2 regions of the Kutzneria viridogrisea DSM 43870 genome follow, and region 1 is predicted to be linked to the other one. Evidence: riboswitches for the same ligand, from Rfam matches in the RefSeq annotation. Region 1 holds a riboswitch; the other holds the start of a gene.
The links. Region 1 has a riboswitch for S-adenosylhomocysteine ahead of ahcY (adenosylhomocysteinase). Riboswitches for the same ligand answer to the same signal wherever they lie in the genome.
Positions count from the first base shown of each region.

Region 2: it holds a riboswitch for S-adenosylhomocysteine, as region 1 does, so the genes downstream of both, metH (methionine synthase) here and ahcY (adenosylhomocysteinase) in region 1, are expected to answer to the same signal.

Region 1 is NZ_CP007155.1:6,968,091-6,977,965, reverse strand. Features, by position in the region: gene KALB_RS47850 (TetR family transcriptional regulator) at 1-339, shown strand, start outside; gene KALB_RS30560 (antibiotic biosynthesis monooxygenase family protein) at 305-658, opposite strand; gene KALB_RS30555 (MarR family winged helix-turn-helix transcriptional regulator) at 714-1,190, shown strand; gene KALB_RS30550 (histone-like nucleoid-structuring protein Lsr2) at 1,593-1,937, shown strand; gene KALB_RS30545 (GNAT family N-acetyltransferase) at 2,032-2,430, shown strand; S-adenosyl-L-homocysteine riboswitch at 2,492-2,569, shown strand; gene ahcY (adenosylhomocysteinase) at 2,659-4,116, shown strand; gene KALB_RS30535 (MFS transporter) at 4,110-5,453, opposite strand; gene KALB_RS30530 (TetR/AcrR family transcriptional regulator) at 5,537-6,130, shown strand; gene KALB_RS30525 (LysR family transcriptional regulator) at 6,107-7,072, opposite strand; gene KALB_RS30520 (dioxygenase family protein) at 7,200-7,835, shown strand; gene KALB_RS30515 (carboxylesterase/lipase family protein) at 7,850-9,340, shown strand; gene KALB_RS30510 (hypothetical protein) at 9,365-9,562, shown strand; gene KALB_RS30505 (hypothetical protein) at 9,559-9,875, shown strand, end outside.
Region 2 is NZ_CP007155.1:6,723,530-6,733,404, reverse strand. Features, by position in the region: gene KALB_RS29660 (MFS transporter) at 1-396, shown strand, start outside; gene KALB_RS29655 (helix-turn-helix domain-containing protein) at 393-2,033, opposite strand; gene KALB_RS29650 (FAD-binding oxidoreductase) at 2,116-3,498, shown strand; gene KALB_RS29645 (carboxylesterase/lipase family protein) at 3,495-4,901, shown strand; gene KALB_RS29640 (roadblock/LC7 domain-containing protein) at 5,022-5,423, shown strand; gene KALB_RS29635 (GTP-binding protein) at 5,420-5,914, shown strand; S-adenosyl-L-homocysteine riboswitch at 5,953-6,032, shown strand; gene metH (methionine synthase) at 6,042-9,668, shown strand; gene KALB_RS29625 (LysR family transcriptional regulator) at 9,745-9,875, shown strand, end outside.

The sequences.
Region 1 (9,875 bases):
GGGCAGTGGGCGCACGGGGTGGCGGCCTTCGGCGGGGCGCTGCGGGCGGCGATGCTCGCGCACCGGGACGGCGCCCGGCTGGTGGCCACGATGGCCAGGCCGGTGGCGACGGCCCGCACGGCGCACGCGCGGCTGATCGACCTGCTGATCGGCGGGGGAGCGCAGCCGGAGCAGGCGGGGTTCGCCGCGGACGCGCTCACCAGCTACGTCAACGGCTACACCCTGGAGGAGCAGGCCCGCCAGCTGGTGACCCTGTCCGAGGAGCACCGCGAGCGGGCGTTCGCCACCGGGATCCGGGTGGTCGTCAGCGGCCTGCGGGCGGAGTTGTCGCTGCGCTGACCGAGTGGGTGGCGCACACGATGAACAGCCTTGGCTCGGTGTTGTCGGCGATCCGCATGATCTCGCCCATGTGTTGCTGGGCGTCGGGCCGCTGGAGCATCGCCTGGAAGTGCTCGGGGCTGGCCCACTGCGCGTAGTTGACCACCCGCGCGCCGTCGAGGCTCGCGTGGATGTTGGCCGAGACGAAACCCGGGATGCCCACGAACAACTGCTCGGTGGCCTGGTTCAGCGCGGCGACCAATTCGGCCTGGCGGGCCGGTTCGACGGTGAACACGTTGATCAGTGTGGCCACGGGTGCGTCGGCCTGGATGGTGGTCACGGGCCGCCTCCATGTTAGCGTCCTAATATGTAATTAGCACGCTAACATGTTTGGCGTGGACTCGCACGTGGACCCCGGCCAGTCGATGGGCTTCGCGCTGAAGCGGTTGCAGCAGGCGCTGCGCTCGCGCATGGACGCCGGGCTGGCGCGCTACGGACTGACCACCCCGCAGTACGCGGTACTGGCCCTGCTGGCCGACCAGCCGGGCATCTCCAACGCGGAACTGGCCCGGCGCGCGTTCGTCACCCCGCCGACGATGATCAGGATCGTGACCACCCTGGCGGAACTGGGCCTGCTCACCAGGCAGGGCACCCCGGTCGAGGGGCGGGCGCGGTCCACCCGGTTGACCGAGGAGGGGCGCCGTCGCCTGAACGCCGCGGCGCGGGCCGTGCAGCAGTGCGAGGACCTGCTCCGCGAGCAGGCCGGTCCCGGCGAACGGGAGCTCGTCCTGCGCTGGCTCGCCGACTGCGCGGATCGGCTGGAGGCCCCGCAGCGTGCCGGAGTGTTTCCTGATGAGCGTCCAGGACGGTGATCCCCATGCGCCCGAAAGGCCGCCTTTGTGGACGTGCTGAGCTCTACTCGGCACATTTCCGCAACTCTTGACGCACCCGACCGGGGGACGTGCACGGCGGGTCAACTGTTCACTCCGCGTCGTGACCTTGGCTGGGGTGAACACTGATTTTCCTTGATGCCCTGGTTCAGTCATCGTAATCCATGTCACACGATCGGTGGGGGGTGCCCGCTCGCGCTCCCGTTTCGTATCGTCGCTTGCGTCACGGGCCGAATCGAGTATTCTCACCGGTGGTATTGGCGGTGCAATCACCGAGGCGGACCCGCAAAACTTCTGCCCGAACGGGTTTTCGCTGCTGGTGAAGTGGGTGTTGGGCCACTCGGCCGAGTGCCCCGTGATTGCAGGAGAAGACGGAGAAGGTTCATGGCGCAGAAGACGATCGTTCAGCTCATCGACGACGTCGACGGCAGTGAGGCGAACGAGAGCGTGTCGTTCGCGCTGGACGGCGTGGAGTACACCATTGACCTGTCCGACGACAACGCCGCCAAGCTCCGCGGGAACTTGGCGCCGTTTGTCGAGAAGGCGCAGCGCCTCGGTGGCCGCAAGCAGCGTGCGGGCGCGACCAGGACCGCTGTCCGCGCAGGTGGCGACCGCGCGCAGAACCAGGCCATTCGGGAGTGGGCCCGCAGCCAGGGAGAGACCATCTCCGACCGCGGTCGTATCCCGCAGGAACTGGTCACCCGGTTCCAGGCCGCGCACGGTTCCTGAAGTGGTAACACGGGCCGACGGACCGACCTCCGTCGGCTCGTGCACCGCTGCACCGATTCGCCGGGCGGTTCCCGGTGACCTGGAAGACCTGCTCGTGCTCGTCGGCGAGTTCTACGAGATCGACCGGCACGAGTTCGACCGGAGCACCGTGCTGCGGGGTCTTGGCCCGTTGCTCGACGGTGACGAACACGGTCAGGTTTGGCTACTCCTGGACAACCGTGACCGATCCGCGGCGGGCTATGCCGTGATGACCTGGTCGTGGAGTCTGGAGTCCGGCGGGCGTGAGGCCCTGCTCGACGAAATCTACGTGCGCGACCGCGCCTCGGGCGCGGGATCTGCGCTGTTGAACCGCGTTTTGCGGGAAGCTTCCGCCCGCGGAGCACGTGCGGTCTTCCTCGAAACAGAGGAGCACAACGAGCGCGTGCGGGCGTTCTATTCACGGCACGGATTCGCGGTGGAGAAGTCCACCTGGATGTCCCGCGTCCTGCCCTGAACCCGTTGACACCCGGCGAACGCGGGTGCGATGCTCGGCCCCGCGCCGACACGGCGCGGCCAGACCCGAGAGGCGCTGCGACGGACCACATGTCCGCCACGCTCGGGTCTGCGTTCACCACTCAAGGGCGCCTCCCACACGGGAGGTGCCCTTCAGCGTGTTTGCGGCAGTTCGCGGCCGTCCTCGCACCTCCCGTCCCCGACAACCACGGGAAACGAGGTAGGGACCATGAGCGACAAGTTGCGGAAGTCCAACGGCGTCGAGTTCGCCGTGGCCGACCTGGGGCTGGCCGCGCTCGGCCGGGACCAGATCCGGCTGGCGGAGCACGAGATGCCGGGCCTGATGGCCACCCGGCGCGAGTACGCCGAGAGCCAGCCACTCAAGGGGGCGCGCATCGTCGGCTCGCTGCACATGACCGTGCAGACCGCGGTGCTGATCGAGACCCTGGTCGCGCTGGGCGCACAGGTGCGCTGGGTGTCCTGCAACATCTTCTCCACCCAGGACGAGGCCGCCGCCGCGGTGGTCGTCGGCGAGGGCACCCCGGAGCAGCCCGCGGGCACCCCGGTGTTCGCCTGGAAGGGCGAGACCCTCGAGGAGTACTGGTGGTGCACCGACCAGGTGTTCCGCTTCCCCGACGGCCAGCTGGCGAACATGATCGTCGACGACGGCGGGGACGCCACGGTGCTGCTGCACAAGGGTGTGGAGTTCGAGGCAACCGGCGTGGTGCCCTCCGCGGGGGAGAACGACCCCGAGGAGTACGGCATCCTGCTGCGCACCCTGGCGGCCAGCCTGGCCGAGGACCCGAAGCGGTTCACCCGCATCGCCGAGCAGATGCGCGGGGTCACCGAGGAGACCACGGCCGGGGTCAACCGGCTCTACCGGCTCGCGGCCGAGGACAAGCTGCTGTTCCCGGCGATCAACGTCAACGACTCGGTGACCAAGTCGAAGTTCGACAACAAGTACGGCATCAGGCACTCGCTGGCCGATGGCCTCAACCGGGCCACCGACGTGATGATCGGCGGCAAGCTGGCCGTGGTCTGCGGCTACGGGGACGTGGGCAAGGGGGCCGCCGACGCGCTGCGCGGCCAGGGCGCCCGCGTGGTGGTCACCGAGGTTGACCCGATCTGCGCGTTGCAGGCCGCCATGGAGGGGCTGGAGGTCGTACGGCTGGAGGACGTGGTCGAGAAGGGCGACATCTTCATCACCACCACCGGCAACTTCAACATCATCATGGCCGAGCACATGGCGCGGATGAAGCACAACGCCATCGTGGGCAACGTGGGCCACTTCGACAACGAGATCGACATGGCCGGTCTGGCCAAGGTGCCTGGCATCCGCAAGCGCGAGATCAAGCCCCAGGTGCACGAGTGGGTCTTCCCCGACGGGCACGCGATCCTGGTGCTGTCCGAGGGCAGGCTGATGAACCTGGGCAACGCCACCGGCCACCCCAGCTTCGTCATGTCCAACTCCTTCACCAACCAGGTGATCGCGCAGATCGAGCTGTTCACCAACGTGCGCGGCTACGAGCGTCAGGTCTACCGGCTGCCCAAGCACCTGGACGAGAAGGTGGCCCGGCTGCACCTGGACGCGGTCGGCGCCCGGCTGACCACGCTCACCAAGGAGCAGGCCGAGTACATCGGGGTGGACGTGGCCGGGCCGTTCAAGCCCGACCACTACCGCTACTGATCCGCTAGCCCCTCCCTGGTCGCGCCGGACGAGAGCAGCACCCCGGCCAGCGCGACCAGGGCGGCGGCCCCGAACGCGAACGGGTAGCCCCCGCCGGAGACCAGGATCGCGGCGGCCAGCTGGCTGCCCACCGCCCCGCCCGCGGTCCTGGCCACGGTGTTCACCCCGTTGGCCGTGGCCACCCTGTCGTGTGGCACCGAGCCGGTGACCAGCCGGGGCAGCACCGCCATGACCAGGCCGAACCCCACGCTGGCGACCAGGTAGAACACCACCAGGTGCCACACCTGTCCGTTCCACAGCGCGAGCAGCCCGGCCGCCGCCGCCACGCAGCCCAGCCCGGCGGCCAGCGAGGTCCGCTCGCCAAGGCGCACCGCCAGCCAGCTCGCGGGCAGCATCACCAGCGTGCCCGGCAGCATGATCAGACCGGCCACCGTGACCCCGGTGCCGAACCCGGTCTGCGCGATCTTGGGCACCAGCACGTACAGCACGAACTGGGCCGCCCCCAGCGACAGCGCGGCCAGGTGGATCCACAGCACCGGCCGGTCGACCAGCACCTCGGGGTCCACCAGCGGGCTGGTGCTGCGCCGTTCCACCACGAGGAACGCGGCAAGGCCCAGCACCGCCAGCGCGAACAGGCCAAGCACCCAGGCCGAGCCCCAGCCCAGGGTGGGGCCGAGGGGCAGCGCCAGCAGCAGGCCGCCGATGCCCAGGGCGAGCAGCACGGCCCCGGGTACGTCCAACCGGCCGCCGGGCCGGTGCGGGCTCTCCGGCACACTGCGCGCGACGAGCACCAGTGCGGCGGTCACCAGTACCGCGCTGACCGCGAACAGCCAGCGCCAGGACAGCAGGTCCACCAGCAGCCCGCCGAGGACCAGGCCCAGCCCGGCCGCCCCGCCGACCAGCCCCGAGGTCAGCGCGAGGCCGTGCGTGACCCGGTCGGCGGGCAGCGATTCCTTGACGATGCCGAACACCAGCGGCAGCACGCCCAGGCTCACGCCCTGCACCGCGCGGAACGCGATCAGCGAGCCGATGTCCCAGGCCACCAGCCCGCCCAGCGTGCCGAGCAGGAACACGGCCAGCACCCAGAGCAGCACCCGGCGCTTGCCGTGGAAGTCGCCGAGCTTGCCGATCAGCGGGGTCAGCACGGCGCTGGCCAGCAGCGGCGCGCTGAGCACGGCCCAGGCGGCCCAGGTCGCGGTGGTGTTCAGCGCGTGCTGCAACACGGTGGTGGTGGGCACGAGCATCGTCTGCGTCAGCGAGTACGCCAGCACGGTCACGCTCATCGCGGTCAGCAGCGCGCCGCCGCGCACGGTCGGCCGCGCGGCCAAGTCGATCATCGGATCCCCCTCGAATCGATGCGAACCGCGTTCGCTGAAGTTTAGGTTACCCTAACTAACTGGGGGGCGTCTACGGTGTGCGCGTGGTGACACCAGAGGCGAACAGACCGCGCCTGAGCCGGGACCTGATCGTGGCGGCGGCCCGCTCGGTCGCCGACTCCACCGGGCTGGACAGCCTGACCCTGCGCGAGGTGGCCCGCGAGCTGGGCACCGGCCAGGCCTCGCTGTACCGGCACATCGCCGACCGGCGCGAGCTGCTCGGGCTGCTCGCCGACGACCTCGCGCTGGGCTTCCCGCTGGCCGATCCCGCGCTGCCGCCCCGCGAGCGGCTGCCCGCGCTGTGGCAGAGCCTGCACGGCTACCTGTCCCGGCACCGGTGGGCCGCGCGGGTGATCGTCGACGGGGAGCACACCTCCCGCAACGCCGTGCCCTTCGTGGACAGCCTCCTGGACTGCTCCGCGGCGGTGGGCATGGGTCCGGCGCTGGCCATGCGCACCTACCAGGCGGTGTACAACCTGCTGCTGGGCTACCTGCTCAACGAGCACCCGATGGGCCACGACCGCGAAGGCGGCCAGCGGCCGCTGCCCGGCTGGCACGTGGCTGGCGGGCAGGACGCCTTCTGCTGGGCGATGCGGTGCCTGCTGGACGGGGTGCTAGAAGGGCGTGGCGACCTGTGAGCGGGCAACGGAGTTCTCCCGCAGCCACGCCGTGAAGACCGGGCTCGCCAGCGCACTATCCACATAGGACAGACGCAGTGCGGTGACCAGTTCCTCGGCGAGCGGTGCGAGCGGGCCGCCGGTGTGCCAGGCGAACAGCTGGCTCAGCCGCAGCGGGGACCCGATCAGCTCGCGGCCGACCACGCCCTCGGGCACCGGGGCGGTGGCCTGCAACAGCCCCACGCCCAGCCCGTGCGCCACGATCTCGCCCGCGGAGTGCAGATCGCTGGTCTCGTGCGGCACCCACGGGCTGAACCCGGCCGCCTCGCAGGCCGCGCGCACGTGCCCGCGCACCCCGTCCCCGGTGGCCGGGGGCAGCACCCAGTTCTCCTCGCGCAGCTCCGCCAGGTGCAGCCGTTCGCGGGCGGCCAGCGGGTGGGACCGCGCCAGCATCACGAACACCGGCCCCTCGCTCACCGTGCGCACCGCCACCTCCGGCAGGGTGCTGGCAGGGGCCGAGGGGAAGCCCACCAGCGTCGCCCCGTCCAGGCGCTGCTCGTCCAGCAGCCTGATCAGCGCGATCCCGCTGTAGTGCACGGAACTGGCCACCGGCGGTGCGCCCCTGGTGCGGCACAGGTGGTCCAGGCTGGCCGCGAACAGCGGGCCGGGCATGCCGCCGATCCGGATCCGCTCCCCGCCCGCACGGCAGGTGGCGTGCCTGCGCAACTCCGCCATCCGGTCCAGGATCTCGTCGCAGGTGGACAACACGTACTCGCCCAGCTCGGTGGGCACCGCGCCGTTCTTGCCGCGCAGGAACAACTGCCCGCCGACCGCCGACTCGATCCGTCTCAACTGGACGGTCAGCGAGGGCTGGGACACCCCCAGCGCGGCGGCCGCGGCGGTCAGCGAGCCCGCCTCCGCGATCGCCCGGACCGACCGCAGGTGGCGGATCTCCAGCTCCATCGCACCAGGTTAGCCGGGGCCTGCCATAGAGCCGCCCTATGCCCGAGACGTAGTGGTGCGCCGCGCTGATCCGGTGCCAGTGTTGGTACCGGGCCGCCTGCCCGGTCGTCCAGAGAGGAATCCCCGCATGGATCCCACCACACGCCGCGCCGCGCTCAAGGTCGGTGCCGCCGCCGCGCTGGCCGCTGGTCTCACCGCCGTGTCGGCCGGTTCGAGCCCGGCGGCCCGCCTGCCGCTGACCCCGGCCTGCACCGACGGGGACGACACCCCCGGCAACATCGAGGGCCCGTACTTCAAGCGCAACTCCCCGCTGCGCTCGGACCTGCGCACCGCGGGTGTCACGGGTGTGCTGCTCACCCTGCGCGGCACCGTGCACAGCGAGCACTGCCTGCCGGTCCCCGGCGCGCTGCTGGAGTTCTGGCAGGCCGATGACAAGGGCGTCTACGACAACACCGGGTTCACCCTGCGCGGGCACCAGTACACCCCGGCCGACGGCACGTACTCGCTGGAGACGATCGTGCCCAAGGACTACGTGGACGCGGGTACGCACCGCACCCCGCACATCCACGTGAAGGTGCAGCCCGCCAACGGCAGGGTGCTCACCTCGCAGCTGTTCTTCCCCGACACCACCACGGCGTACGGGCTGGACTTCGCGCAGCTCAACGCCCGCGACCGGTTCCTCAACCGCAAGTGCACGCTCGCACTGGGCGTGCTGTCCGACAACCACTACGCGGCCAACTTCGACTTCGTCGTCGCGGCCTGAGAGCGGGAGACCCAGTGGAGTTGACCAGACGTGGCGTGTTCGCGCTGACCGCCGCCGCCTCGCTGACCCTGTGCGGCGGCGCGGGTGCGGCGGCGGCCACCGAGGAGGTGATCGCCAGGACCGCACTGGGTCGGCTGCGCGGCCTGCGCCAGGGCGGGGTGTGCGTGTGGCGGGGCGTGCCCTACGCGCAGCCGCCCGAGCGGTTCGCCCCGGCCAGGCCGGTGCAGCCCTGGCAGGGGGTGCGCTCGGCCACCGAGTTCGGACCAACCGCCATGCAGATCGCGCTCGGCCCCGGCGGGCCGTCCACCGCCACCAGGCAGAGCGAGGACTGCCTGTACCTCAACGTGTGGTCCCCGGGCACCACCGGCCGCCGCCCGGTGGTCGTGTGGATCCACGGCGGGGCCTTCGTCTCCGGCGCGGGCAGCGACTACGACGGCACCCAGTACGCCGCCCTCGGCGACACGGTGTTCGTCACGATCAACTACCGGCTCGGCGCCTTCGGCTACCTGTACCAGGCCGACCGGCCGGGCTCGGGCAACCTGGCCCTGACCGACCAGATCGCCGCCCTGCGCTGGGTGCGGCAGAACATCGCCGCCTTCGGTGGGGACCCGGACGCCGTGACGGTGATGGGGGAGTCAGCGGGCGGCATGTCCATCGGCTACCTGCTGGGCATGCCCGCCGCGCGCGGGCTGTTCCGCCGCGCGGTCGTGCAGAGCGGGGGAGCGCGCCCGCTGTTCACCCCGGAGCAGGCGGCGAAGACCACGGCGGCGGTCCGCGAGGCGCTGGGCGGTGCGGATCCGAAGTCGGTCACCGCCGAGCAGTTGCGCACCGCCTCCGCCGCCGTGGCCAAGGACTCCGCGCTGGGCGGTGAGCCCTTCCATCAGGTCGTGGACGGCGGCGTGGTGCCCGCACACCCGCTGGAGCAGCTCGACAGTCAGGTGGACGTCATGATCGGCACCTGCCGGGACGAGTCGAACGTGCTCGCCAGGATCCTGCCGCTGTTCGCGAAGGGCTTGCCTCAACACGTGAAGGAAGTGGTCGGCACGGCGAAGTGGGCGCAGTTGCAACGGGTCTACCGGGACAGCACCCCGTCCGACCGGGACTGGGAGCTGGACCTGCTCAGCGCGTGCTTCACCGTCATGCCCTCGGTGTGGCTGGCCGAGGCGGCGCACAACGCGGGCGCGCGCGTCTGGCAGTACCGGTTCGACTACGCCGACGCCAGCCCGACAGGACCGGTGCACGCGGCCGACTTGATGTTCACCTTCAACTCGGTCGAACCGGACCTGTTGGCGCCCAAGGCCGATCTCGCCGTGGCCCGTGCCGTCGCGAGGCGCGTGTTCGACGGGGTCGTGGCTTTCGCCCGGGACGGCAACCCCGGCTGGGCCGCGTTCGAGCCGGTCAGGCGGTGCACGATGCTGTTCGACGCCGAGCCGGGAGTGCGCGAGGACCGGATCGAGCGGGTGCAGCGCGAGGCCTGGCGTGGAGTCCGGCCCACGCACTTCTGAGGGATTGGTCCATAATCCTGGTTGATGACCCAACCGGACAGCACCGAGTTCTCCGCCACGCCGCAGCGGGCGATCGCGGCCAAGGGCCTGACCCTGGACCGGATCGTGCACCGGCCGCATGAGCGCGGGCACGCCCTCAGCGCCGACACCCTGAGCTACTGGACCACCGGTCGCGGCCAGTCCGAACGGCCGCGTGGCCTGCACTGGGACCGGACCCGATGAACGAGTCGGAGTTCTCCGCCGCGCTGCAACAGGCGGTCCTGGCCAGGGGGCTGACCCTGGACCGGATCGTGCACCGGTTGCGGGAGCGCGGGTTCACGCTCAGCACGGCGACCCTGAGCTACTGGACCACCGGCCGCAGCCAGCCCGAGCGGCAGGAGTCGCTGGCCGCCCTGGACGTGCTGGAGACCATCCTCGACCTGGAACCGGGTTCGCTGCGCGGAAAACTGGTGCCCAGGGCGCGCAAGAGCCGTCGCAAGCCCGACCGGCTCGTGCCGCTGGAGTTGCTGTGGCGGGAGATCAGCGGGCCGATCGG
Region 2 (9,875 bases), 240 kb from region 1:
TGGGTGTCGGGCGCGTACCTGGTGCCACGCCTGGGGAATCGGGTCATGCACCTCGGGCTGGCCGTGCTGCTGCTGGGGCTGCTGGCGGCGATCGCGGTGTACGCGGGAACCCCGGCGGGCAGCTACCCGTGGCCGCTGCCCGGCGCGCTCACCGTGTGCGGACTGGGCATCGGCCTGTTCACCACCTCGTTCTTCACCTCCGCGCTGCGCCAGGTCCGTCCACAGGAGACTGGTTCGGCGGCCGGTCTGCTCAACGCCGTGCAGCAGTTCGGCGGCGCGCTCGGGGTCGCCGTGCTGGGCAGCGCCTTCCTCGGTGGCACAGCACAAACCGCGTGCTGGGTGGCGGTGGTCGCACTGCTGGTGACCGGGCTCAGCTCCGCGCTGATGAGTGGCTAGCCCGGCACCACCCGCAGCAGCACCTGGAGGTCCAGTGCTCGCGGGTGCTCGCGCCAGCCGGGGCCGAGCAGGGCGTCGAGGTGGCCAAGTCGTTGGTACAGCGTGTTGACGTGCACGCCGAGGGCCTGCGCCGCGGCGGCGGCCCGCCCACCGCTGTCCAGGTAGGCGCGGACGGTGTCCAGCAGCGGCACACCACGCCGCTCCTGCTCGGCGAGGACCGGGCCGAGCGCGCGCTCGAACTCGGCGTGCAGCTGCTCGCGCCCGGCATGGGTCAGCAACACCCGGTAGATGCCCAACTGGGCGGCGGTGCACGACTCACCCTCGCGGCCCAGGGCGAGCAGCGCGTCCAGGGTCTGCTCGGCCTCCTGGTAGCAGCGGGCGAGCTCGCCGGGGTTGGCGGCCGGTCCCGCGGCGCCCACGGTGTGCCGACCCGGCGGCCACTGGGCGAGCAGGTCCTCCGCCGACTCGCCGGGCGCCACCAGCACGAGCCGGTCCCCGCTGCGGGCGAGCACACCGCCGGTCGGCACACGGGGCGGCTCGGTGCCGGGAGTCGTGAGGAGCACGCAGTGTGGGCGGGACGGGTCCAGGCCCAGGGCGCGCATCCGCTGGCCGTCCGCGGCGGGGCGGGTGAGCAGGTCGATCACCTGGGTGTCGCGGGTGAGCCGACTCGCCTCGGCCGCGGCCCGCTCGCGCAGCACCGCGAGCGCCAGCACCGGGGCGGCCCGCTCCAGCAGCAGCCGGTCCCCGGCGCACACCTGCTCGCCGACCAGCACGAGCGAGCCGAGCACCAGCCGGTCCGCCCGCACGGTGCACACCACCTCACCCTCGGCCCGCTCCTGGCCAGGCAGGAACCGCACCTGCCCCGCCACCGAGGCGGCCACCTCCGCGACCAGGTCGTCCACCCCGCCGCCGCGCAGCACCACCTCGGTCAGCTGCCGGTCCCAGCCCAGGGTCCGGGCCAGTTCCGCGTTGGCCTCGTTGAGCCGGTGCAGGGTCACCGCGTTGTCGATCGCCACGGCCGCGTGCGCGGCCAGCGCGGTGAGCAGGGCGACCTCCTCCTCGGTGAAGTGCCGCTCCTGCCGCTTGCAGGCGAACAGCGCGCCGAGCACCCGCCCGCGCACCGTCAGCGGCACGCCCAGCAGGGCGCGGATGTTCTCCGCTGCGGCCACCTCGTCGGCCACCGGGTGGTGCTCGAAGGACACGGCCGCGGCGTACTCACAGGTCCAGATCGGTCGTGCCCCGGTGACCACGGCGCCCGCGATGCCCGCCGCACGCGGCAGGCGCAGCCCGAGCAGCTGCGGGGTGAGCGCCCCGCTGGCCACCTCCATCACGAACTGCTCGCCCTGCACCAGCCCGATGTAGGCCAGGTCCACGGCCAGCAGCCGACGGGCCTGCTCGGTGACCTCGCGCAGCAGCTCACCCGGCTGGTGCAGCCCGGCGAGGCGGCCCGCGATCTCGTTGAGCGCCGACAGCTCGGCCGCCCGCTGGCGTCGCTGCGCCAACAGGGCCCTGACCTGGAGAGCCGCCCGCGCCTCGCGCTCCACCTGCTCGGCGGGCAGGCCCCGCGCGAGCAGCCGGTCCCGGTGGGCGGCCAGCGCCTGGGCCGGTTCCTCGGCGAGCAGCAACTCCAACCACATGGGAGGAGTATCCACTCAACCGGGCGAACAGTGGGCGGTTCGTCCATCGGCAGACCCCGGTGAGCGGGCCTAGCCTGATCTTGTGCTGATCGAGGACCTGCTGGCAGGGCTGCCCGAGGAACGCGTGGTCCGCGACCCGGACGTGCTGCGCGGCTACGCCCACGACGAGGCCGAGTGGGCGCCCTGGGAGCTGCCCGCGGTGCTCGTGCGCCCGCACAGCGCCGAGGAGGCGCGGACCGTGGTCCGGACCTGCCTGCGCCACCGGGTCCCGGTCGTCACCAGGGGAGCGGGCACGGGGTTGTCCGGCGGGGCCAACGCGCTGGCGGGCTGCGTGGTGCTCAGCACCGACCGGCTCACCGCCATCCGCGAGATCAACACCGTGGAGCGGCTCGCCGTGGTGCAGCCCGGGGTGGTCAACGAGGACCTGCGCGCGGCCTGCGCCGAGCACGGGCTGTGGTACCCGCCCGATCCGGCCAGCTCCCCGTGGTCGACCATCGGCGGCAACGTGGCCACCAACGCGGGCGGCGTGTGCTGCGTCAAGTACGGGGTGACCCGCGACTACGTGCTGGGCATGCAGGTGGTGACCGGCACGGGTGAGCTGGTGCGGCTGGGGCGGCGCACCGCGAAGGGCGTGGCGGGCTACGACCTGGCGGGCCTGCTGGTCGGCTCGGAGGGCACGCTGGGCGTGATCACCGAGGTGACGGTCCGGCTGCGCGCCCAGCGCGCGCCCGAACGCACCGTGGCCGGCTACTTCGGCTCCACCGGCGCGGCGGGCGAGGCCGCGGCGGCGATCGCGGCAGCCGGGGTCGTGCCCTCCGCGCTGGAACTGGTGGACCGGCACTGCCTGGCCGCGGTGGACGCCTGGAAGAACATGGGCCTGAGCGCCGACGCCGAGGTCGTGCTGCTCGGCCGCACCGACGCGCCGGGCGCGCTGGGTGAGCACGAGGCCGCGACCATGCTGGACTGCTTCGAGCGGGCCGGGGCGAGCTGGGCCGTGCAGTCCAGCGACCAGGCCGAGGCCGACGCCCTGTTCGCGGCCCGGCGGCTGGCCTACCCGGCGCTGGAGCGGCTCGGCCCGGTGCTGACCGAGGACGTGTGCGTGCCCACCGGGGCCGTGGCGCGGATGCTGGGCCGGATCGAGGCCGCGGCCCGGCGGCACGACACGCTGATCGCCAACATCGCGCACATCGGGGACGGCAACCTGCACCCGCTGCTGATCACCCCGCACGGGGACGAGGCGGCGCGTGCCAGGGCGCAGGCCGCCTTCGAGCAGATCATCGCCGACGCGCTGGACCTGGGCGGCACGGTCACCGGGGAGCACGGGGTCGGTCTGCTCAAGCGCCCCGGGCTGGACCGCGAACTCGGACCGGTGGTGCTGGACATGCACCGCGCGGTCAAGCAGGCACTCGACCCGCACGGGATCCTCAACCCCGGCAAGGTCTTCGACGAGAGGAACAGCACGTGACCGAGCCCGTCGTCCGCACCACCTCCGGCCAGGTCCGCGGCGAGCAGGTGGCCGGGGTCAGCCGGTTCCTCGGCGTGCCCTACGCCGCGGGGCCCGTGCGCTTCGCCGCCCCGGCGCCCGCCCCGGCCTGGCCGGGCGTCCGCGACGCGCGGCGCCCCGGGCCCACGGCCCCGCAGAACCACCGCGAGTTCCCCGGCCTGGACGCCTCCGTGCTGACCGGCACCGGTTGGCGGCCCGGCCCGGACTACCTCTGCGCCGACGTGTGGACCTCGGACACCGGCGCGGGCGGCCTGCCGGTGATGGTGTTCGTGCACGGCGGGGCCTTCGTCGGCGGCACCGGCTCGGCCTCCTGCTACGACGGGGCCGCCTTCGCCCGCAACGGGGTCGTGCTGGTGACGATCAACTACCGGCTGGGCATCGAGGGCTGGCTGCCGGTGGACGGCGCCCCGGCCAACCTCGGGCTGCTCGACCAGATCGCCGCCCTGCGCTGGGTGCGGGACAACGCCGCCGCGTTCGGCGGGGACCCGGACAACCTCACCGTGTTCGGCGAGTCCGCCGGGGCGGTCAGCGTGGCCTGCCTGCTGCGCTCTCCCTTGGCGCAGGGCCTTTTCCGGCGCGCGATCGTCCAGAGCGGACACGCCGAGATGGTCCACGCCCCCGAGCAGGCCAAGCTGCTCACCGAGCACGTGGCCGGTCAACTGGGCGTGGCCCCGACCGCCGAGGCGCTGCGCACCGTGCCGGTGCAACGGCTGCTGGCGGTGCAGGAGGCGTTGGCCGTGCGGGGCCCGGACCTGCGCGACGCCAGCGGTGCCGCCCCGGCGCACGGCATCGCCTCGTTCCTGCCCGTGCTGGACGAGGAGTCGCTGCCCGAGCGGGCCGAACCGTCCACTGTGGACCTCATTGTGGGCAGCTGCGCCGAGGAGATGCGGCTGTACCTGGTACCGACCGGGATGATCGACGCACTCGACGAGCAGCAGGCGATCGCCATGCTCGCCAGGACACACCCCGAGCCGGAGGCCGAGCTGCGCCGCCACGGCCTGGGCACCGACGGCCGTTCACCCGGTGAGGTGTTGTCCAGCACCATGACCGACCTGGTGTTCGCCGACGGCGCGCGCCGGTTGGCCGCCGAGCACGCCGGGCAGGCCTTCCGCTACGAGTTCGGCTGGCGCTCCCCGCAGTTCGGCGGGCGGCTGGGCGCCTGCCACGGCGTGGAACTGCCCTTCGTCTTCGACAACCTCGCCGCCGCCTCGGGGCCGCGGGGCCTGGTCGGCGAGCGGGCCCCGCAGGAACTGGCCACGCAGCTCAACCGCGCGTGGGTGGAGTTCGCCCGCACCGGACGGCCCGGCGAGGTCGGGCACAGCGCGCTGACCTGGCAGCACGTCGAAACGCACTCGGGCGAATAGTTCAACGGGGACAACGGAAATCTGTCACCTGTACGAGTGGACAGTGTCCGAACTGCTGGCAGTTCCAATCACAGCACGTTAGGAAGGTGCGCCTAGGGGCCACTCTGAGGAGCACAGCACGTGAGATCGTCCGAGGACTACCACCGGCTGGTCACCGAGTTCACCCGGTGCACGCCCGGCGCTGAGCACAGTGTCGTGGTGTCCAGCGACGGCCTGCTGCTGTGCACCTCGGACCCGCTGGCGGCCGACCGCTCCGCGCAGCTGGCCGCCGTGGTGTCCGGGCTGGTCAGCCTGGCCGACGGTGCCTCGGACGTGATCGACGGCGGCGCGGTGCGGCAGGCGGTGGTGGAGATGCGCCGCGGCGTGCTGCTGCTGGTCTCGCTGGGCCGGGGTGCCCGCCTGGCGGTGCTGGCCGGTCAGCATGCCGACATCGCGGTGCTGGCCCGCGCCGCGGTGGAGCTGTCCGAGGGCCTGTCCGCACTGCCCACGCCCGACCCGCGCGAGAACCTGGTGGCGTGGTGAGACGCTCCACGAAGATCGTGCTGGCCGGCGGGTGCGGCGCGGGCAAGACCACCTTCGCCAGCGCCGTCTCCGAGATCCCGCCGCTGACCGCCGAGAACACCGACTTCGGCCGGATCAGCCTGGACACCGAGCTGGTGCTCTACCTGTTCGGCACGCCGAGCCGGTTCTGGTTCACCTGGGACGACATCTCCGGCGGGGCCATCGGCGCCGTGGTGCTGGTGGACACCAGGCGGCTGGCCGACTGCTTCGCCGCGATCGACTACTTCGAGCACCGCGGCCTGCCCTTCGTGGTGGCGCTCAACCACTTCGACGGGCACCGGGGGCGCACCGCCGAGCAGGTCCGCCAGGCGCTGCGGCTGGGCCCGCTGGTGCCGGTGCTGGACTGCGACGCGCGCGACCGGGAGTCCGTCCGGGACACGTTGATCGACCTGGTGCGGCACGCGATGCGTTGTCAAGGCGCGTTCCAGCCCGTGGGCGCACTGTCCGACTAGGGGTTCGCGCAATCATGCTTTCCGGTATCCTCCATGTTCAGGTCGAGAGGCGCTGCAACGGACCAAGGCGGTCCGCCACGCTCGACCGGACCCACCCGGACAAGGGCGCCTCCGATTCCAGTCGGAGGTGTACGGATTGAGCAGTTCCACCAGTCTGCGAGCGTTGCTTGACCAGCGGATCGCGGTGCTCGACGGCGCTTGGGGCACGATGTTGCAGGGCGCCAAGCTGACCCCCGAGGACTACCGGGGCGATCGGTTCGGCAACCACACGCACGACGTGACCGGCGACCCGGACCTGCTCAACCTCACCCGTCCCGACGTGATCCTGGACGTGCACCGCCAGTACCTGGACGCGGGCGCCGACATCACCACCACCAACACCTTCACCGCCACCAGCATCGGCCAGGCCGACTACGGGCTGGAGAAGCTGGTGCGGGAGATGAACGTGCGGGGCGCGCAGCTGGCCCGGCAGGCCGCCGACGAGGCTGGTGGCCGGTTCGTCGCGGGCTCCATCGGGCCGCTCAACGTCACGCTCTCCCTCTCACCCAAGGTGGAGGACCCGGCCTTCCGCGCCGTCAGCTTCAACCAGGTCCGCGACGCCTACGCCGAGCAGATCTCCGCGCTGGCCGAGGGCGGGGTGGACCTGCTGCTGGTCGAGACCATCTTCGACACGCTCAACTGCAAGGCCGCCATCGCCGCCGCCCGCGAGGTGGCGCCCGAGCTGCCGCTGTGGATCTCGGTGACCATCGTGGACCTGTCCGGGCGCACCCTGTCCGGGCAGACCGTCGAGGCGTTCTGGAGCTCCATCGAGCACGCTGACCCGCTGCTGGTGGGCGTGAACTGCTCGCTGGGCGCCAAGGAGATGCGCCCGCACGTGGCGGAGCTGTCCCGGCTGGCGGGCACCTACACCGCCTGCCACCCCAACGCGGGACTGCCCAACGCCTTCGGCGGCTACGACGAGACCCCCGAGCAGACCGCCGAGATGCTGGCGGAGTTCGCCGACTCGGGCATGGTCAACGTGGTCGGCGGCTGCTGCGGCACCTCCCCGGCGCACATCGGCCGCATCGCCGAGGCCGTGCGCGGGCGGCCCGCCCGGCAGGTGCCCAGCCCGGCGCCCACCACCCGGTACAGCGGCCTGGAGCCGTTCAGCATCGGCGAGGACACCGGGTTCGTCATGATCGGTGAGCGCACCAACGTCACCGGCTCGGCGCGGTTCCGCAGGCTGATCGAGGGCGACGACCACCAGGCCGCCGTGGACGTGGCCCTGGAGCAGGTGCGCGGCGGTGCCAACCTGCTCGACGTCAACATGGACGCCGACCTGCTCGACAGCGAGCGGGCGATGACCACCTTCCTGAACCTGATCGCCACCGAGCCCGAGGTGGCCCGCATCCCGGTCATGATCGACAGCTCGCGGTGGACCGTGCTGGAGGCCGGTCTGCGCTGCGTGCAGGGCAAGGGCGTGGTCAACTCGATCAGCCTCAAGGAGGGCGAGGAGCAGTTCCTGGCCCAGGCGCGGCGCATCCGCGACTACGGTGCCGGCGTGGTGGTGATGGCCTTCGACGAGCAGGGCCAGGCCGACACCACCGAGCGCAAGGTGTCCATCTGCGCCCGCGCCTACGACCTGCTGACCCAGCAGGCGGGCTTCCCGGCCGAGGACATCATCTTCGACCCGAACGTGCTCGCCGTGGCCACCGGCATCAGCGAGCACAACGGCTACGCCAAGGCCTTCATCGACGCGCTGCCGCTGATCAAGCAGCGCTGTCCCGGCGTGCGCATCAGCGGGGGCATCTCCAACCTGTCCTTCTCCTTCCGCGGCAACGACGTGGTGCGCGAGGCCATGCACTCGGCCTTCCTGCTGCACGCCGTGCGCGCGGGCCTGGACATGGGCATCGTCAACGCCGGTCAGCTCGCGGTGTACCAGGACATCCCCGCCGACCTGCTGGAACTGGTCGAGGACGTGCTGTTCGACCGCCGCGAGGACGCCACCGACCGGCTGGTGGCCTTCGCCGAGACGGTCAGCGGCAAGGGCACCAAGCGGGCCGTGGACCTGTCCTGGCGCGAGCAGCCGGTGCGCGAGCGGCTGGCGCACGCGCTGGTGCACGGCATCGTGGACTTCATCGAGGAGGACACCGAGCAGGCGCGGCTGGACTGCGCGCGCCCGCTGGAGGTCATCGAGGGTCCGCTGATGGACGGCATGAAGATCGTCGGCGACCTGTTCGGCTCCGGCAAGATGTTCCTGCCCCAGGTGGTCAAGAGCGCACGGGTGATGAAGCGCTCGGTGGCCTACCTGGAGCCCTTCATGGAGGAGGAGAAGGAGCGGCTGCGGCTGTCCGGCCAGGTGCGGACCACCAGCGGGCAGGGCAAGGTCGTGCTGGCCACGGTCAAGGGCGACGTGCACGACATCGGCAAGAACATCGTGGGCGTGGTGCTGGGCTGCAACAACTACGAGGTGATCGACCTGGGCGTGATGGTGCCCGCCTCGGTCATCCTGGACACCGCCGTTGCCGAGGGCGCCGACGCGATCGGGCTGTCCGGCCTGATCACGCCCTCGCTGGACGAGATGGTCTCGGTGGCGGGGGAGATGCAGCGCAGGGGCCTGAAGATCCCGCTGCTGATCGGCGGGGCGACCACCTCCCGCCAGCACACCGCGGTGCGCATCGCCCCGGTGTACGACAAGACCACCGTGCACGTGCTGGACGCCTCGCGGGTGGTCGGCGTGGTCTCCGACCTGCTCAACGCCGACCGCGCCGAGCAGTTGGACACCGACAACCGCGCGGAGCAGGCCCGGCTGCGCGAGCAGCACGAGAACCGCCAGCAGCGCCCGCTGCTGAGCGTGGCCCAGGCCCGCGCCAACCGCGAGGAGGTCTCCTTCGCCGAGCTGCCCACCCCGGCGTTCACCGGGCTGCGAGTGGTCGAGCCGGACCTGACCACCCTGCGCGAGATGGTGGACTGGCAGTTCCTGTTCCTGGCCTGGGAGCTCAAGGGCAAGTACCCGGCCATCCTGGAGCAGCCGGTGGCCCGCGAGCTGTTCGACGAGGCCAACACCCTGCTGGACCAGATCATCGCCGAGGGCAGCTTCCAGGCCAGGGGCGCCTACGCCTTCTGGCCCGCGCACAGCGAGGGCGACGACATCGTGCTGGAGTCGGGGGTCCGCTTCCCGATGCTGCGCCAACAGACCGAGAAGCCCGAGGGCAGGGCCAACCGCTGCCTGGCCGACTACATCGCCCCCGCCGGGGACCACCTCGGCGGCTTCGCCGTGGCCATCCACGGCGCCGAGGAACTGGCCGCCAGCTACGAGGCCAGGCAGGACGACTACAAGGCGATCATGGTCAAGGCCCTGGCCGACCGGCTGGCCGAGGCCTTCGCCGAGTACATCCACCTGCAAGCCCGCAGGGACTGGTTCGAGCCCGACGCGCAGCCGCTGCTGGAGGACCTGCACGCCGAGCGCTTCCGTGGAATCCGGCCCGCGCTGGGCTACCCGGCCAGCCCCGACCACAGCGAGAAGCAGGCCCTGTTCGACCTGCTGGAGGCCGGTGAGCTGGGGCTGGGGCTGACCGAGTCCTTCGCGATGACCCCGGCGGCCAGCGTCAGCGGGCTGATCTTCGCCCACCCCGAGTCCAAGTACTTCACGGTGGGCCGGATCGGCCGGGACCAGATCGAGGACTACTCCGCCCGCCGCGGCATGCCGCAGGCCGAGGTGGAGCGCTGGCTGCGCCCGAACCTGGCCTACGAGCCGGAGGTTACCAACCAGTAGCCTGCAATCGGCGGTAGCAGCGACACCTGGTGGCCGAATACCAAGGGCTATGGAGTTACAGGTCCGCCACCTGAGAGTGATCCGCGCCATAGCCCAGGAGGGCAGCCTCAACCGTGCGGCTGCCAGCCTGGGCATGGCGCAGCCCTCGCTCAGCCACCAGCTCCGCCGCATCGAGCGGCTGCTCGGCGGTCAGCTGTTCGACCGCGA